2 regions of the Actinoplanes sp. CA-015351 genome follow, and region 2 is predicted to be linked to the other one. Evidence: riboswitches for the same ligand, from Rfam matches in the RefSeq annotation. Region 2 holds a riboswitch; the other holds the start of a gene.
The links. Region 2 has a riboswitch for ZMP and ZTP ahead of ACQP2E_RS32315 (bifunctional 5,10-methylenetetrahydrofolate dehydrogenase/5,10-methenyltetrahydrofolate cyclohydrolase). Riboswitches for the same ligand answer to the same signal wherever they lie in the genome.

Region 1 (8,144 bases), 1.8 Mb from region 2:
GGGGAGACTGGAATTCCTGGTGTAGCGGTGAAATGCGCAGATATCAGGAGGAACACCGATGGCGAAGGCAGGTCTCTGGGCCGATACTGACGCTGAGGAGCGAAAGCGTGGGGAGCGAACAGGATTAGATACCCTGGTAGTCCACGCTGTAAACGTTGGGCGCTAGGTGTGGGGGACCTCTCCGGTTTTCTGCGCCGCAGCTAACGCATTAAGCGCCCCGCCTGGGGAGTACGGCCGCAAGGCTAAAACTCAAAGGAATTGACGGGGGCCCGCACAAGCGGCGGAGCATGCGGATTAATTCGATGCAACGCGAAGAACCTTACCTGGGTTTGACATCGCCGGAAAACTCGTAGAGATACGGGGTCCTTCGGGGCCGGTGACAGGTGGTGCATGGCTGTCGTCAGCTCGTGTCGTGAGATGTTGGGTTAAGTCCCGCAACGAGCGCAACCCTCGTCCCATGTTGCCAGCATTTAGTTGGGGACTCATGGGAGACTGCCGGGGTCAACTCGGAGGAAGGTGGGGATGACGTCAAGTCATCATGCCCCTTATGTCCAGGGCTTCACGCATGCTACAATGGCCGGTACAAAGGGCTGCGATACCGTGAGGTGGAGCGAATCCCAAAAAGCCGGTCTCAGTTCGGATCGGGGTCTGCAACTCGACCCCGTGAAGTCGGAGTCGCTAGTAATCGCAGATCAGCAACGCTGCGGTGAATACGTTCCCGGGCCTTGTACACACCGCCCGTCACGTCACGAAAGTCGGCAACACCCGAAGCCGGTGGCCTAACCCCTTGTGGGAGGGAGCCGTCGAAGGTGGGGCTGGCGATTGGGACGAAGTCGTAACAAGGTAGCCGTACCGGAAGGTGCGGCTGGATCACCTCCTTTCTAAGGAGCAACTTTCCGCGAAAGCGGACAGTAGCCCGCACCGCCCGAATGTGGTGGTGGGGTGCTCAAAGGCGGAGACACTGGCCAGTTATCTGCCGGCAACGGCCGAATCAGTCTTAGTACACGCAGCTTGCTGTGAAGGAACGGGCTCTCGGTGCGGCTGGGAGACGGCGAAAAACAAGCATCCTGTTGGGTATCTGAAAGAACAACCTTTGTGGTTGGTCTTCAATGCCAGGCATGACCTGGTTCTTTATACCGCTCAGCTTGCTGGGGTTTTGGTGGAGAACTGATCGGGTTGTGGGTTGGTCGTTGGTTGAGAATTGCACAGTGGACGCGAGCATCTTGTTTTTTGTGGTTAAGTTGTCAAGGGCGAACGGTGGATGCCTTGGCACCAGGAGCCGATGAAGGACGTGGGAGGCCGCGATAGGCCTGGGGGAGCTGCCAACCTAGCTGTGATCCCAGGGTGTCCGAATGGGGAAACCTAGCACGAGTCATGTCGTGTTATCCGTGCCTGAATTCATAGGGCATGTGAGGGGAACGCGGGGAAGTGAAACATCTCAGTACCCGTAGGAAGAGAAAACAACCGTGATTCCGTGAGTAGTGGCGAGCGAAAGCGGATCTAGCCTAAACCAGATACGTGTGATACCTGTCAGGGGTTGCGTATTCGGGGTTGTGGGACCCACTTGATTGTTCTGACAGACAGTCGAAGAGTTACAAAGTTTCATGCTAGTCGAACGACGTGGGAAAGTCGGCCGTAGACGGTGAGAGCCCGGTAGACGAAAGTGTGTGACCTCTTTGTGGTGTTCCCGAGTAGCAGCGGACTCCTAGAATCTGCTGTGAATCTGCCAGGACCACCTGGTAAGGCTGAATACTTCCTGGTGACCGATAGCGGACAAGTACCGTGAGGGAATGGTGAAAAGTACCCCGGGAGGGGAGTGAAATAGTACCTGAAACCGTTCGCCTACAATCCGTCAGAGCCACCCTAGCAGTGGTGATGGCGTGCCTTTTGAAGAATGAGCCTGCGAGTTAGTGGCATGTGGCGAGGTTAACCCGTGTGGGGTAGCCGTAGCGAAAGCGAGTCTGAAGAGGGCGCTCTTTAGTCGCATGTTCTAGACCCGAAGCGGAGTGATCTAGCCATGGGCAGGTTGAAGCGTGGGTAAGACTACGTGGAGGACCGAACCCACCAACGTTGAAAAGTTGGGGGATGACCTGTGGTTAGGGGTGAAAGGCCAATCAAACTCCGTGATAGCTGGTTCTCCCCGAAATGCATTTAGGTGCAGCGTCGCGTGTTTCTTGCCGGAGGTAGAGCACTGGATGGTCTAGGGGGCCCACAAGCTTACTGAAATCAGCCAAACTCCGAATGCCGGTAAGTGAGAGCGCGGCAGTGAGACTGCGGGGGATAAGCTTCGTAGTCGAGAGGGAAACAGCCCAGATCGCCAGCTAAGGCCCCTAAGCGTGTGCTAAGTGGAAAAGGATGTGGGATCGCATTGACAACCAGGAGGTTGGCTTAGAAGCAGCCACCCTTTAAAGAGTGCGTAATAGCTCACTGGTCAAGTGGTTCCGCGCCGACAATGTAGCGGGGCTCAAGCACACCGCCGAAGCTGTGGCATTCACATATTAACTTAGCTTGGTCCCTTGAGGATCTTGTTCAGGTGTGTGGATGGGTAGGGGAGCGTCGTATGGCGGGTGAAGCGGCGGAGTGATCCAGCCGTGGACGCCATACGAGTGAGAATGCAGGCATGAGTAGCGAATGAAGGGTGAGAACCCCTTCCGCCGGATGACCAAGGGTTCCAGGGGCAGGCTAATCCGCCCTGGGTGAGTCGGGGCCTAAGGCGAGGCCGAGAGGCGTAGTCGATGGATAACGGGTTGATATTCCCGTACCCGCGTAGAAGCGCCCAAGACGAACCTCATAGTACTAACTATTTGATCAATTCAATGGCTTCGGCCGGCGATGCGGGATTCTAGGACCTTTGTGGGTAGTAGTTTAGCGATGGGGTGACGCAGGAAGGTAGATGATCCCGGCCGGTGGTTGTGCCGGGGTAAGCGTGTAGGCCGTACCGTAGGCAAATCCGCGGTGCATATGAGGCTGAGACGTGATGCCGAGCCGTTCTGGTGAAGTCATTGATCCTATGCTGCCGAGAAAAGCCTCTAGCGAGCTTCGAGCGGCCCGTACCCTAAACCGACACAGGTGGTCAGGTAGAGAATACCGAGGCGACGGGTGAACTGTGGTTAAGGAACTCGGCAAATTGCCCCCGTAACTTAGGGAGAAGGGGGGCCGGACGCGTGAAGCCCCTTGCGGGTGGAGCGTGGTATGGCCGCAGAGAGCAGGGGGAAGCGACTGTTTACTAAAAACACAGGTCCATGCGAAGTCGTAAGACGATGTATATGGACTGACGCCTGCCCGGTGCTGGAACGTTAAGGGGACCTGTTAGCGAGTAATCGCGAGGCGGAGAACTTAAGCGCCAGTAAACGGCGGTGGTAACTATAACCATCCTAAGGTAGCGAAATTCCTTGTCGGGTAAGTTCCGACCTGCACGAATGGCGTAACGACTTCCCCACTGTCTCAACCACAGGCCCGGCGAAATTGCAGTACGAGTAAAGATGCTCGTTACGCGCGGCAGGACGGAAAGACCCCGGGACCTTTACTATAGCTTGACATTGGTATCCGAATTTAATTGTGTAGGATAGGTGGGAGCCGGTGAAGCTCGGACGCCAGTTCGGGTGGAGGCATTGTTGAAATACCACTCTGTTGGGTTTGGGTATCTAACTTGCGGCCCTGATCGGGTCGAGGGACAGTGTCTGGTGGGTAGTTTAACTGGGGCGGTTGCCTCCTAAAGGGTAACGGAGGCGCCCAAAGGTTCCCTCAGCCTGGTTGGCAATCAGGTGTTGAGTGTAAGTGCATAAGGGAGCTTGACTGTGAGACTGACGGGTCGAGCAGGGACGAAAGTCGGGACTAGTGATCCGGCACTTGCGTGTGGAAGCGGTGTCGCTCAACGGATAAAAGGTACCCCGGGGATAACAGGCTGATCTTCCCCAAGAGTCCATATCGACGGGATGGTTTGGCACCTCGATGTCGGCTCGTCGCATCCTGGGGCTGTAGCAGGTCCCAAGGGTTGGGCTGTTCGCCCATTAAAGCGGTACGCGAGCTGGGTTTAGAACGTCGTGAGACAGTTCGGTCCCTATCCGCCGTGCGCGTTGGATACTTGAGAAGGGCTGTCCCTAGTACGAGAGGACCGGGACGGACGAACCTCTGGTGTGCCAGTTGTTCCGCCAGGAGCATGGCTGGTTGGCTACGTTCGGAAGGGATAACCGCTGAAAGCATCTAAGCGGGAAGCCTGCTTCGAGATGAGGTATCCCACCACCTTGAGTGGGTAAGGCTCCCAGTAGACTACTGGGTTGATAGGCCGGAAATGTAAGCACGGTAACGTGTTGAGTTGACCGGTACTAATAGGCCGAGGGCTTAACCACCCTAAATTTTATGCTTACGCGTCCACTGTGTGATTCACAGCAAACGAACAACCACCCCGGGTTCGAGAACCGGGTTGCTGGTTGGTCATTCTGCTGACCGTTGTTTCGGTGGTCATAGCGGAGGGGAAACGCCCGGTTACATTCCGAACCCGGTAGCTAAGCCCTCCAGCGCCGATGGTACTGCACTCGGGAGGGTGTGGGAGAGTAGGACGCCGCCGGACTCAACTTGTATGAAAGCCCACCCGGGTATCCGGGTGGGCTTTCTGCGTTTCTGCGCCGTTTTTTGCTGCCGGCTTGGACGGTTTCGGGGCGGGGATAGGCCACGCAGGGCGGTCAGGCTTGATCCCTGCGTGGCCTATCCCCGCCCCAAAACCTTGCCTACTCGATCGACTTTCGGTCACCCTGGGTGGTCGAGGAAACTCGGCGGCCTTTGCGGGTCCACGCCGGCATTGATTACTGCTTGCGGTATTTCACGCGAGGCGACTCCCGCACTGTGACGGCTCGCCACTCGCGCTTGCTCGCCACTCGCGCTTGCTCGCCACTCGCGCTTGCTCGCCACTCGCCCTTGCTCGCCACTCGTCCTTGGCGGCTTGCTTGTCTGCTCTTATTCGATAGGTCCCGCTGGTCTTGGCGGCCGCTTGTGTCGTCTGCGCGGGTCGTGCTTCCGATCTTGTGGACTTGGCCGGACCGTTGGCGGGGAAGTCCACAAGATCTGTGAGGGCGTGGGTGCTAGGGCGTGGGTGCTAAGGCGTGGGTGGGCAGGCGGGTGGGCAGGTGGGGTGGGTGGGGTTTGTGGTTGGGGTCGCGTTTTTGGGTCGGGTTTGAGTGCGCGCGGGGGCTGGGGCTGGCCGGTATGCTTTGGGTGGGCCGTGACTGGCGCGTTCGGATGGTTGACCATCGGGGAGCGGCTCCGTCGAGACGACGACTTGCCGTGCGCCTGGGCCTCTTCGCTACGTGATAGGGAGGTCCTATGTCTGAGCTTAATGCCGAATCCACCGCCTTTCGGGCTGCGCTTGAGGTTGTCCGCTCGGTTGAGCCGCGGATCGCTGATGCGATTGCGCAGGAGCTCACCGATCAGCGTGAGTCTCTGAAGCTGATCGCGAGTGAGAACTACGCTTCGCCGGCCGTGCTGCTCGCGATGGGCAACTGGCTTTCCGACAAGTACGCCGAGGGCACCATCGGCCGCCGTTTCTATGCCGGCTGCCAGAACGTGGATACCGTCGAGTCGGTTGCTGTCGAGCACGCCAAGGCGCTGTTCGACGCGCCGTACGCCTATGTGCAGCCGCACTCCGGCATCGACGCGAACCTGGTCGCCTACTGGGCCATTCTCGCCGACCGGGTCGAGGTGCCGTACCTTAAGAAGTTCGAGAAGCGGCAGATCAACGACCTGACCGACGCCGAGTGGGCCGAGCTGCGTCAGGCTTTCGGCAACCAGCGGCTGCTCGGCATGTCGCTTGACGCCGGTGGTCACCTCACGCACGGTTTCCGCCCCAACATCTCCGGCAAGATGTTCGACCAGCGCAGCTATGGCGTCGACCCGGGCACCGGGCAGATCGACTACAAGGCGCTGCTGGAGTCCGCCAAGGAGTTCAAGCCCGCGGTGATCGTGGGTGGCTACTCGGCGTACCCGCGCAAGGTGAACTTCGCGACCATGCGCGAGATCGCCGACGAGGTCGGCGCGACCTTCATGGTCGACATGGCGCACTTCGCCGGTCTGGTCGCTGGTGGCGTGTTCACCGGTGACTACAACCCGATCCCGCACGCGCACATCGTCACGACGACCACGCACAAGAGCCTGCGTGGCCCGCGTGGTGGCGCCGTGCTCTGCCAGCCCGAGCTCGCGTCGCAGGTCGACCGCGGTTGCCCGATGGTGCTCGGCGGCCCGCTGCCGCACGTCATGGCGGCGAAGGCGATCGCGTTCGCCGAGGCCCGCCGGCCGGAGTTCTCCACCTACGCGCAGCAGATCGTCACGAACAGCCAGGCGCTCGCCGAGGGCCTGCTGAAGCGGGGTGTGCAGCTGGTCTCCGGCGGCACCGACAACCACCTCGTGCTGATCGACGTGCACCCGTTCGGCATCACCGGCCGGCAGGCCGAGCAGGCCCTGCTGGACAGCGGCATCGTGACGAACCGCAACGCGATCCCCTCCGACCCGAACGGCGCCTGGTACACCTCCGGCATCCGCGTCGGCACCCCGGCTCTGACCAGCCGCGGCCTCGGCGTGTCCGAGATGGATCAGATCGCCGAGCTCATCCACACGGTTCTGTCAGCCACCTCTCCGGCCGAGGGCTCGAAGGCGAAGTTCAGCCTGGACGCCGCCCTCTCCGACCGGGTCAGCAAGCAGGCCACCGAGCTGCTCGCGCCGTTCCCGCTCTACCCGTCGGTCACCCTGGGCTGACCGCCTACGCGACAACGCCGCCTCCGCGAGCCCCAAGCTCACGGAGGCGGCTTCTTTTTGTACATCTTTATTCGGTACGCCCAAAGTGCCTGTTGTGACGGCCGCCAGCGGAACCGGTTCCGACCAAGCCGTTATCCCGCAAAGCCGCAACCGTCATGGCGCGAAACGGAACCGTGATGACCTGCGCCAATCCTGTTGATCTCTCGGCGAGGGCCGGAAATCGCATCCAGCCGGTACCGGTTCCGGAACCCGGCAACATCCTGGACATCGATCGGTAACGACTTCTAGCGTCGGTTTGGGTGAGCGCTCTCCCAAGATCCGTTCCCAACTCCCCGTCCTAGGAGTACCCATGACCGTCTCACGGAGACGCTCCCCTTGGCGCCTCGGCGCTGCCGCCGGCCTGGTCGCCGTCCTGGTCGCGGGGTTCACCGCGATCACCGCAACCGGCGCACAGGCCGCCGAGGTCCTGCTGTCCCAGGGCAAGCCGGCCACCGCCTCCTCCACCGAGGCGGCCGGCGCGTACCTGGCGTCCGAGGCTGTCGACGGCAACACCGGCACCCGCTGGTCGTCGGCCTTCTCCGACCCGCAGTGGATTCAGGTGGACCTCGGCACTTCCCAGCCGATCACCCGGGTCGAGCTGAACTGGGAGACGGCGGCCGCGAAGGCGTACCAAATCCAGGTCTCGGAGAACGCGACCAGCTGGACCACCATCTATTCGACCACCACCGCGACCGGCGGCAACCAGTCGCTGGCGGTCAGCGGCACCGGCCGCTACGTCCGGATGTACGGCACCCAGCGAACCACCGGCTACGGATACTCGCTCTTCGAGTTCAAGGTCTTCGGCGAGACCACGACGCCGACGATCCCCGGTGGTGGCAGCCTCGGCGCCAACGTCGTGGTCTTCCATCCGTCGATGTCGTCGGCGAGCATCCAGGCCCGCGCCGACCAGATCTTCGCCCAGCAGGAGACGGCCCAGTTCGGCACCGGCCGGTACGTCCTGGCGTTCCAGCCGGGCACCTACAACGGCCTGAACATTCAGGTCGGCTTCTACACCTCGGTGATCGGTCTCGGTCAGAACCCGCAGGACGTGCGAATCAACGGGGACATCACCGTCGATGCCGGCTGGTTCCAGGGCAACGCCACCCAGAACTTCTGGCGCTCGGTGGAGAACATCTCCGTCTACCCGGTCAGCGGTGCCAACCGCTGGGCCGTCTCGCAGGCCGCGCCATTCCGCCGGATGGACATCCACGGCGACCTGAACCTGGCGCCGAACGGGTACGGCTGGGCGTCCGGCGGTTACATCTCGGATTCCCGGATCAGCGGTTCCGAGGGGCAGTACTCGCAGCAGCAGTGGTTCACCCGCAACAGCCAGATCGGCTCGAACACCAACGCCGTCTGGA
Region 2 (8,144 bases):
CGTCGTCAGCGTCTTCGTTCCGGAGTACGTGGTCGGCCGCTGGTGGGAGAACCTGCTGCACAACCAGAGCGCCCTGCGGATCAAGGGCCGGCTGCTCTTCGAGCCCGGCGTGATGGTCACCAGCGTGCCCTGGCAGCTGCAATCCAGCCAGGACCGCGACCTCGAACGCCTGGACCGCGACCTGACCCGCGCGCCCGCCCGTGGCCCGCGCAACCGCAGCGACGACCACATCGACACGAGCGCCGGGGACCAGTCATGACCGAGCCCGTGGAATATGTGGAAGGTGACCGGGTCGAGGTCGTCGTCGGCGCTCCGGCGCATGGCGGGCACTGTGTCGCCCGGATCGGCGGCCCGCACGGCCGCGTCGTCTTCGTCCGGCACGCGCTGCCCGGAGAGCGGGTCACCGCCGAGATCACCGAGCTGCACCGGGGTTACCTGCGCGCCGACGCCGTCGAGATCCACGAGGCTTCGCCGGACCGGGTCACCGCGCCGTGCCGGTTCGCCCACCCGGGCGGCTGCGGCGGCTGCGACCTGCAGCACGTCTCCGACGACGCCCAGCTGCGCTGGAAGACCGACGTGGTCCGGGAACAGCTCACCCGCCTGGCCGGGATCAACCCCCAAGATCAAGACCGCATTTTCGTACGCGTGGAAGCCCTGCCGTCCGCGCCTGACCGCCTCGTCGACCCCCGCGGCGAGGCGGCGATGCCACGACAGCCCCGGCTGCTCGGGTGGCGCAGCCGGGTCCGGTACGCGATCGACGCCCTCGACCGCCCCGGCCTGCTCCAGCACCGATCGCACCAGGTCGTCCCGATCGACCGCTGTGTGATCGCCCACCCGGCCGTCCAGGAGCTGGACCTGCTGAGCCGTACCTGGCCGGACACCGACGCGCTGCAGGCGGTCGCCTCCACCGGCGGCGACGTCGCGGTGCTGGCCCGGCCGGCCGGCAGCCAGGCCGCGCCACCCGCGGACGAGCTCGGCGACGCACCGGCCGGCGGCGCGCTGCTCCGGCTCGCCGGACCGGCCGAGGTCACCGAGATCGCCGGTGGGCGCGCCTGGCGGGTGCCGCCGGAAGGCTTCTGGCAGATCCACCCGGCGGCCGCCGACACCCTGGTCGGCGCGGTCCTGAAGATGCTGCGCCCGGCACCCGGCGAGGTAGCCTGGGACCTGTACGGCGGCGCCGGCCTCTTCGCGGCGGCCCTGGCCGAGCGCACCGGCGCCCGGACCACGGTCGTCGAGTCGTCCCCGACCGGGGTGGCGGCAGCCCGCAAGAACCTGGCCGGCCTGCCGAACACCGAGATCGTCGAGGCCAAGGTCGACGCGGCCCTGGGCCGCCGCCGGGTCACCGGCCCGGTCGACCTGGTGGTCCTGGACCCACCCCGGTCCGGCGCCGGCGCGAAGGTGGTCCGCCAAGTGGCAGCGGCGGGCCCCCGGGCGATCGCCTACGTCGCGTGCGACCCGGCAGCCCTGGCCCGCGACCTGAAAACGTTCCGCGAGGCGGGTTACGAGCCGTCGGAGATCAGAGCTTTCGACTGCTTCCCGATGACCCAGCACGTGGAGTGCGTGGCCCTCCTGTTACCCACCTGATCCGGGTTACCCCCTGATCCGGGCACGGGCCCCCAAGCCCCCGCCACGCCCAAGCCGCCGCGGTGTGGCCGAGCCGTCCCGTCATGCTCAAGCTGCCTCGGTGTGGCCGAGCCGTCCCGTCATGCTCAAGCTGCCTCGGTGTGGCCGAGCCGTCCCGGTGTGGCCGAACGCTGCCGATGCGGCAGATCCCTGTCGATGTGCGGTGCACTCTCGATCTTGTGGACTTCCACCGGCCCGCCATGGCCGAACTCCACAAGATCGACGACTCCTGCTCGGTTCCTGCTCGGCTCCTGCTCGGTTCCTACAGATCTTGTGGACTTCCCCGCAGACGTATCCGCACAACTCCGCAAGATCGAACAGGCCCGGCCGATCTTGTGGAGTTCCGCGCAAACGGTTCGCCGAACTCCACAAGATCCGTGAAACACCGCGCTCCCACGTCGAAACGGTGAAGCACCGATTTCACCACGCCGAACTGTGAACCATCGCGTTCACCACGCCGAACTGTGAACCACCGCGTTGGCCGAACCGTGGAGACCTGTGGGGCATGGAGCACCCACGAGTTCCAAGATCCGGCACTGTTCACCTGCTGTGGTGGCAGTGCGTGACCACAACGCTCGTCAACCACCCGAATTCGACATGCCACGGGTGGCCGTCCCGCAAACTCGTGCATTCGTGGTCGATCGGCCGGCCGAACCGCACAAGATCTCCGAGCGGCACCTCGCACCGAGAGACCGCCACGCCGCCCCGCCCGCCCCGCCCACGCCGAACCCGCGCCGAACCCGCGCCCGCGCCGAACCCGCGCCCGCGCCCGCGCCCGCTCCACAATGGCGAAACCCGAGATACCCGAGATAGCGGAACTCCCCAAGATTGACGGCTCCTGCAGATCTTGTGGAGTTCCACGCAAACGGGGTCGCGGAACTCCTCAAGATCGCCCGCTCGCCGCTGCGGCTCGGCTCGCCGTGCGGGGGGAATGGAAGGGCTCTGCTGGCTGGGTGGCCCGCTCAGTTGGCTCGCTCGGCGGCGGAGACCGCGTTGCGGAAGAGCATGGACACCGTTGTGGGGCCCACGCCGCCGACCCGAGGGGTGATGGCGCCGGCCACCTCGGCGCAGGATTCGTCGACGTCGGGGAGCAGGCGGCGGCCCTCGTAGCGGACGCCGGCGCCGATCACGACCGCGCCCGGCTTGACGTGCTCGGGCTGGATGATGCCGGGGACGCCGGCGGCGGCGATCAGGATCTCGGCGCGAGACGTGTACCGCGGCCAGTCCTTCACACCGGTGTGCACGACGGTGACGGCCGCGTTCGCGGTGGGGCGTTTCTGGGCGAGCAGCATCGCGAGCGGGCGACCCAGGGTGGCGCCGCGGCCCAGGATGACCACCTCGCGGCCGGAGATCTCCACGCCGTGGAAGGCGAGCAGGGCCTCGATGCCGGCGGGCGTGCACGGCAGCGGGCCGGGCAGCCCGACCGCGAGCCGGCCCATGTTGAGCGGGTGCATGCCGTCGACGTCCTTGTCGGGGTCGAGGGTCTGCAGTGCCGCGTCGTAGTCCAGATGGGCCGGGATCGGGTACTGGATCAGGACGCCGTGCACGTCCTTGTCGTCGTTGAACTCGGCGATCACGCGCAGCAGGTCGGCCTGGGTGACGTCGCCGCCCAGGTGCCGGTGCGGTGAGGCGAAGCCGAGCTCGGCGGCCTGTTTCTGCTTGATCCGGATGTATCCGGCGCTGGCGTCGTCGTCGCCGACCAGGATCGTGGCGAGGCTGGGCTGGACACCACGCTGCTTGAGCGCGGCGACCCGTTCCCGGACGTCGGTGAGCACGGACTCGGCAACGGGAGCGCCGGGAAGAAGTCGAGCGGACATACGCGAAATACCCCCGCGGGAGCCCAGGCGGTCGACTCCTCGCAACGAGCTCCCTGATGGTTGAAACCATCCCCGTGCCGCCGGTCGCTGCGTGACCTCCAGGATGCCCGACGCCAGGTCCGACCGGCCAACCGGGGTGACCGCTCGGATGATGTGAAGGTTGTGTGGAGGGATCGGCTCTGACCGTTCGCGTAAGGTGCGCCGATGCGAGGCAGAGATAGACTCCACCCCCATGAGCGACTCCCCCTCGACCCCGGCCGGCCTGCTGACGAGCATCACCGCCCCCGGTGATCTGAAGCGCCTGTCCGCGGAGCAGTTGACCCTGCTCGCGGCCGAGATCCGTGATTTCCTCGTCGCCAAGGTCTCCCGGACCGGGGGCCACCTCGGGCCGAACCTGGGCGTGGTCGAGATGACCCTCGCGATGCACCGCGTCTTCGACTCCCCGCGCGACAAGATTCTCTTCGACACCGGCCACCAGTCGTACGTACACAAGATTGTGACCGGTCGTCAGGACGGCTTCGACCTCCTGCGCCAGCGCGGTGGCCTGACCGGCTACCCGAGCCAGGACGAGAGCGACCACGACCTGATCGAGAACTCGCACGCCTCCACCGCGCTGTCCTACGCGGACGGCCTGGCCAAGGCGTTCACCCTGCGCGGCGAGGAGCGGCACGTGGTGGCCGTCGTCGGCGACGGAGCGCTGACCGGCGGCATGTGCTGGGAGGCTCTCAACAACATCGCCGCCACGAAGAACCGCCTGGTCATCGTGGTGAACGACAACGGCCGCTCCTACGCGCCGACCATCGGCGGCCTGGCCGACCACCTCTCCACGCTGCGCCTCAACCCGGGTTACGAGAAGGTGCTCGACCTGGTCAAGGACGCGCTGGGGCAGACACCGCTGGTGGGCAAGCCGGTCTTCGAGGTCCTGCACGCGGTCAAGAAAGGCATCAAGGACGCGGTCAGCCCGCAGCCGATGTTCGAGGACCTGGGCCTGAAATACATCGGCCCGGTGGACGGCCACGACCAGCAGGCCATGGAGTCGGCGCTGCGCCGGGCCAAGGGCTTCAACGCCCCGGTCATCGTGCACGCGGTCACCAAAAAGGGTTACGGGTACCTCCCGGCCGAGCAGGACGAGGCGGACTGCCTGCACGGACCTGGCGCGTTCGACCCGCAGACCGGCGCGCTCACCGCGAAACCGTCGCTGAAATGGACGAAGGTCTTCGCCGAGGAGCTCGTGAAGATCGCCGACGAGCGGCCGGACGTGGTCGGGATCACCGCCGCGATGGCCGAGCCGACAGGCATCGCCGCGCTGATGAAGAAGTACCCCGAGCGGACCTACGACGTGGGCATCGCCGAGCAGCACGCGGCGACGAGCGCGGCCGGCCTGGCGATGGGCGGGCTGCACCCGGTGGTCGCCGTCTACGCCACGTTCCTGAACAGGGCTTTCGACCAGGTTCTGCTCGACGTGGCGATGCACCGCCTGCCGGTGACGTTCGTGCTGGACCGGGCCGGGATCACCGGGCCGGACGGCCCGAGCCACTACGGCATGTGGGACATGAGCGTCTTCGGCGTGGTCCCGGGCCTGCGGATCGCCGCGCCGCGCGACGCCGAAACGCTGCGCGAGGAGCTGCGCGAGGCGATCGCGGTCGACGACGGCCCGACCATCGTCCGCTTCCCGACCGGCTCGGTCGCCCCGGCCACCCCGGCGCTGCGCCGGGTCGGCCAGATCGACGTGCTGCGTGAGGACGAAAGAAACGACATCCTGCTGGTCGCCGTGGGCTCCTTCGCCGGCCTGGGCCTGGACGTCGCCGAGCGGCTCGCCGGGCAGGGTTACGGCGTGACAGTGGTCGACCCGCGCTGGGTCCGCCCGGTGCCGATCGAGCTGACCGGCCTGGCCGCCGCTCACCGCCTCGTGGTGACGCTGGAGGACGGTGTGCGTACCGGTGGGGTGGGTGACGCGGTGGCGAGCGCGCTGCGCGACGCCGAGGTGTCCGTGCCGCTGCGCGACTTCGGCGTCCCGGTCGGTTTCCACCCGCACGGCACCCGGGCGGAGATCCTCACGTCGCTGGGCCTGACCGCGCAGGACGTGGCTCGGGACGTGACCGAGGCGATCTCGCGCCTGGACGCCGCGCAGCCGGTGGGGGAACCGCAGAACGCGCAGTGAGCCGACGGCACGTGGCCGAGTGGGCGTTGATGTTATAAAACCGTTATCTTGGGTTCATGGGTGACACCGTCAGCGGGCCAGTCGTCATCGACCTGGGGCTGGAACGGGGAGAACCGGAGACGTACGAGAGACCGGGGCGGCCGACCACGCCGCCCTGGTTCGCTCCGGCGATCCTGGCCGTGCTCGTGCTGCTGCTCGCCGGTGCGTCCGCGCCCCTGCTGCAGTCGTCCACGCTGACCGCGCTGCTGCGGGTGCCGATCGGGCCCGGTGACCCGTACACGATCGTCGAGGGCGGCCGGCTCGTCGCGCAGAGCGGCGGCACGCTGAACTCGTACCACCTGCAGAGCGGTGAGCTGCGGTGGAGCGTGCGGCAGGACATACCGGTCTCGCGGCTGCGTACCGCGAGCGGGCTGTTGCTGCTGAGGCCGTGGGGCCGGTTCGTGGCCGGTACCACGGCGATATCCCTGGCGACCGGCGGCCATCAGTGGCGCAACCAGCACAACGTGCTCAGCTTCGCCGGCAGCTCGCTGCTGTTCGCCGTCGACGACGTGCGGACCAGTTCCGGGCCCGGCCGCCGGGTGGAGAACACCGTGCAGGTGGTCGACCCGGTGATCGGCAACGTCCGCTGGGAGGTCGACCTGCCGTCCACCGCGGTCCTGCTCGGCGTGCCCGGCCCGGCCGACACCCAGCCCCGGATGCTGCTGGTCCGGGACGACCGGATCGCCGACATGTACGACGTGGAGACCGGCCGGCACGTGGCGTCGCGTGCCCTGCCGGCGGCCGATTACGACCCGGACAACCCGGTGATCGCCGGCGGGGTGCTGCTGCTGAAGCATCCCGGGCCGTCCGGGACCTCGGTGTCGGCGTACGACCTGGCGGATCTGCGGCCGATTTGGACCAAGCCGGTCCCCGGCACCACCCGGGTGATCCCGTGCGGGCTGCTCGCCTGCCTGACCGGTCAGTACGGCGTACGCGCGATCGACCCGGCCACCGGTGACCAGCGCTGGCAGCGCGGCGACTGGCGGGACGTGGAGCAGGACGGCACCGCGCTGATCGGGTACGCCGGCAGCAAGCCGGTCGCGCTGGCCGACCCGGAGACCGGCCGGACCGTCGTCGAGCTGACCGGCTGGGACCTGGTTCCCCGCAGCCCCGGTAACGGTGAGTTGCTGGTGACACGGGCGACGTCGGACGGCACGCGTAGCATGGTCGCGATCGCGGCCCCGGACGCTCGGCGGCCGCGCCTGCTGGCGGAGCTGCCGACCGGCACTGGCAGCTGTCAGTCCGCCCCGGAACGGCTGGTCTGCCGGTCGTCCTACGGTGAGCTGGTGGTCTGGGCATACCGGGTGGCGACGGAAGCAGGCTGACCGCGTACAGCTGAGGGGTTTGCGGCGTGACGCTGATCGACCTGGACCGCGCCGCGGAGAGTGACCAGGCAGCCGGCCTGCGCCCGCCGCCGTGGCGTTACCGGCATGCCGGCATGCTGCTCGCCGCCGTCCTGATGATCACGCTGGGTGGTGCCGCGCCGACCGCTTCGGTCTTCTGGCGGTATCTGGGCGAGATCGGTCAGGTGAACACCGCCGAGGTGCCCGTCCAGCTGACCGGCGACCACCTCTACACGCTCGCGTCGAGCGGGGTGCAGCGGGAGCTGACCGCTTACCAGCTGGACCCGCCCCGGCAGCTCTGGACGAGTGAGGTGCCGCTCGGCGCCGGTTACGACCCGACCCAGGGCCTGTTCGGATCGGTCACGGTCCGGCGCAGCGGCGACATCGTGCTGGTCTCCGAGGGTGTCACCACCACCGCCCTGGACGCGGAGATCGGCGCGGTGCTCTGGAGCGCGCCATTTGTTGTCACACTGCTGAGTTCCGGGCACGTCGGCGTCGTGGTGGAGCGGATTTTCCGGCCGGGCACCGAGTACGACCAGGCCTCCGGCGACCCGGGGCCGCTCTATTTCTCGGCCACCGGCGTGCCGCACACCGAGGCGCCGATCCGGACCGAGGTACGCGGCATCGACCTGACCACCGGCAAGACGGTCTGGACGGCCGCGCCCGGCGGTTCGGTGACCGTCGACCCGGCACGAAAAGATCCGGCGCGCGACGATCCGGCTGCCGTGCTGATCACCGCCTCCGACCGGCTGATCCGGCTCGACGGCGCCACCGGAAGGACGCTCGCCGAGACCGAGCTGCCCGAGCTGAACGGCTCCGGCCCGTTCTCCGGCTCGGTGATCGGTGACGTGGCGATGGTCGGTTACCAGGACCCGCCGCGGCTGGTGGCGTACGACGCCCGGACGCTGCGCCGGCTCTGGCAGCGCGACCGGCCGGATGTCGAGGGTGAGGTGCCGAGCTGCCGCGACGTGATCTGCTCCGGTCCGCGCAGCGAGCTGCTGGTGCTGAACCCGGCCACCGGCGACGAGGCCTGGGCGGTGTACGCCGAGACCGACCTGGCGTCCCGAGCCGGGTCGGTGCTGGAGACCCGGGCCGACACCGACACCCCGATCCGGCTCGCCGACCCGCTCACCGGCAGGACCCTTGCTGACCTGGGCGGAT

Region 1: another riboswitch for ZMP and ZTP. It lies ahead of ACQP2E_RS02070 (glycine hydroxymethyltransferase); the one in region 2 lies ahead of ACQP2E_RS32315 (bifunctional 5,10-methylenetetrahydrofolate dehydrogenase/5,10-methenyltetrahydrofolate cyclohydrolase).

What each region holds. Positions count from the first base shown of each region.
Region 1 covers NZ_CP192102.1:455,581-463,724, forward strand. The annotation lists rRNA gene ACQP2E_RS02055 (16S ribosomal RNA) at 1-881, shown strand, start outside; rRNA gene ACQP2E_RS02060 (23S ribosomal RNA) at 1,235-4,349, shown strand; rRNA gene rrf (5S ribosomal RNA) at 4,454-4,570, shown strand; ZMP/ZTP riboswitch at 5,209-5,299, shown strand; gene ACQP2E_RS02070 (glycine hydroxymethyltransferase) at 5,320-6,744, shown strand; gene ACQP2E_RS02075 (discoidin domain-containing protein) at 7,094-8,144, shown strand, end outside.
Region 2 covers NZ_CP192102.1:7,129,815-7,137,958, reverse strand. The annotation lists gene ACQP2E_RS32325 (APC family permease) at 1-259, shown strand, start outside; gene ACQP2E_RS32320 (class I SAM-dependent RNA methyltransferase) at 256-1,584, shown strand; gene ACQP2E_RS32315 (bifunctional 5,10-methylenetetrahydrofolate dehydrogenase/5,10-methenyltetrahydrofolate cyclohydrolase) at 2,586-3,440, opposite strand; ZMP/ZTP riboswitch at 3,455-3,538, opposite strand; gene dxs (1-deoxy-D-xylulose-5-phosphate synthase) at 3,673-5,601, shown strand; gene ACQP2E_RS32305 (PQQ-binding-like beta-propeller repeat protein) at 5,658-6,965, shown strand; gene ACQP2E_RS32300 (PQQ-binding-like beta-propeller repeat protein) at 6,992-8,144, shown strand, end outside.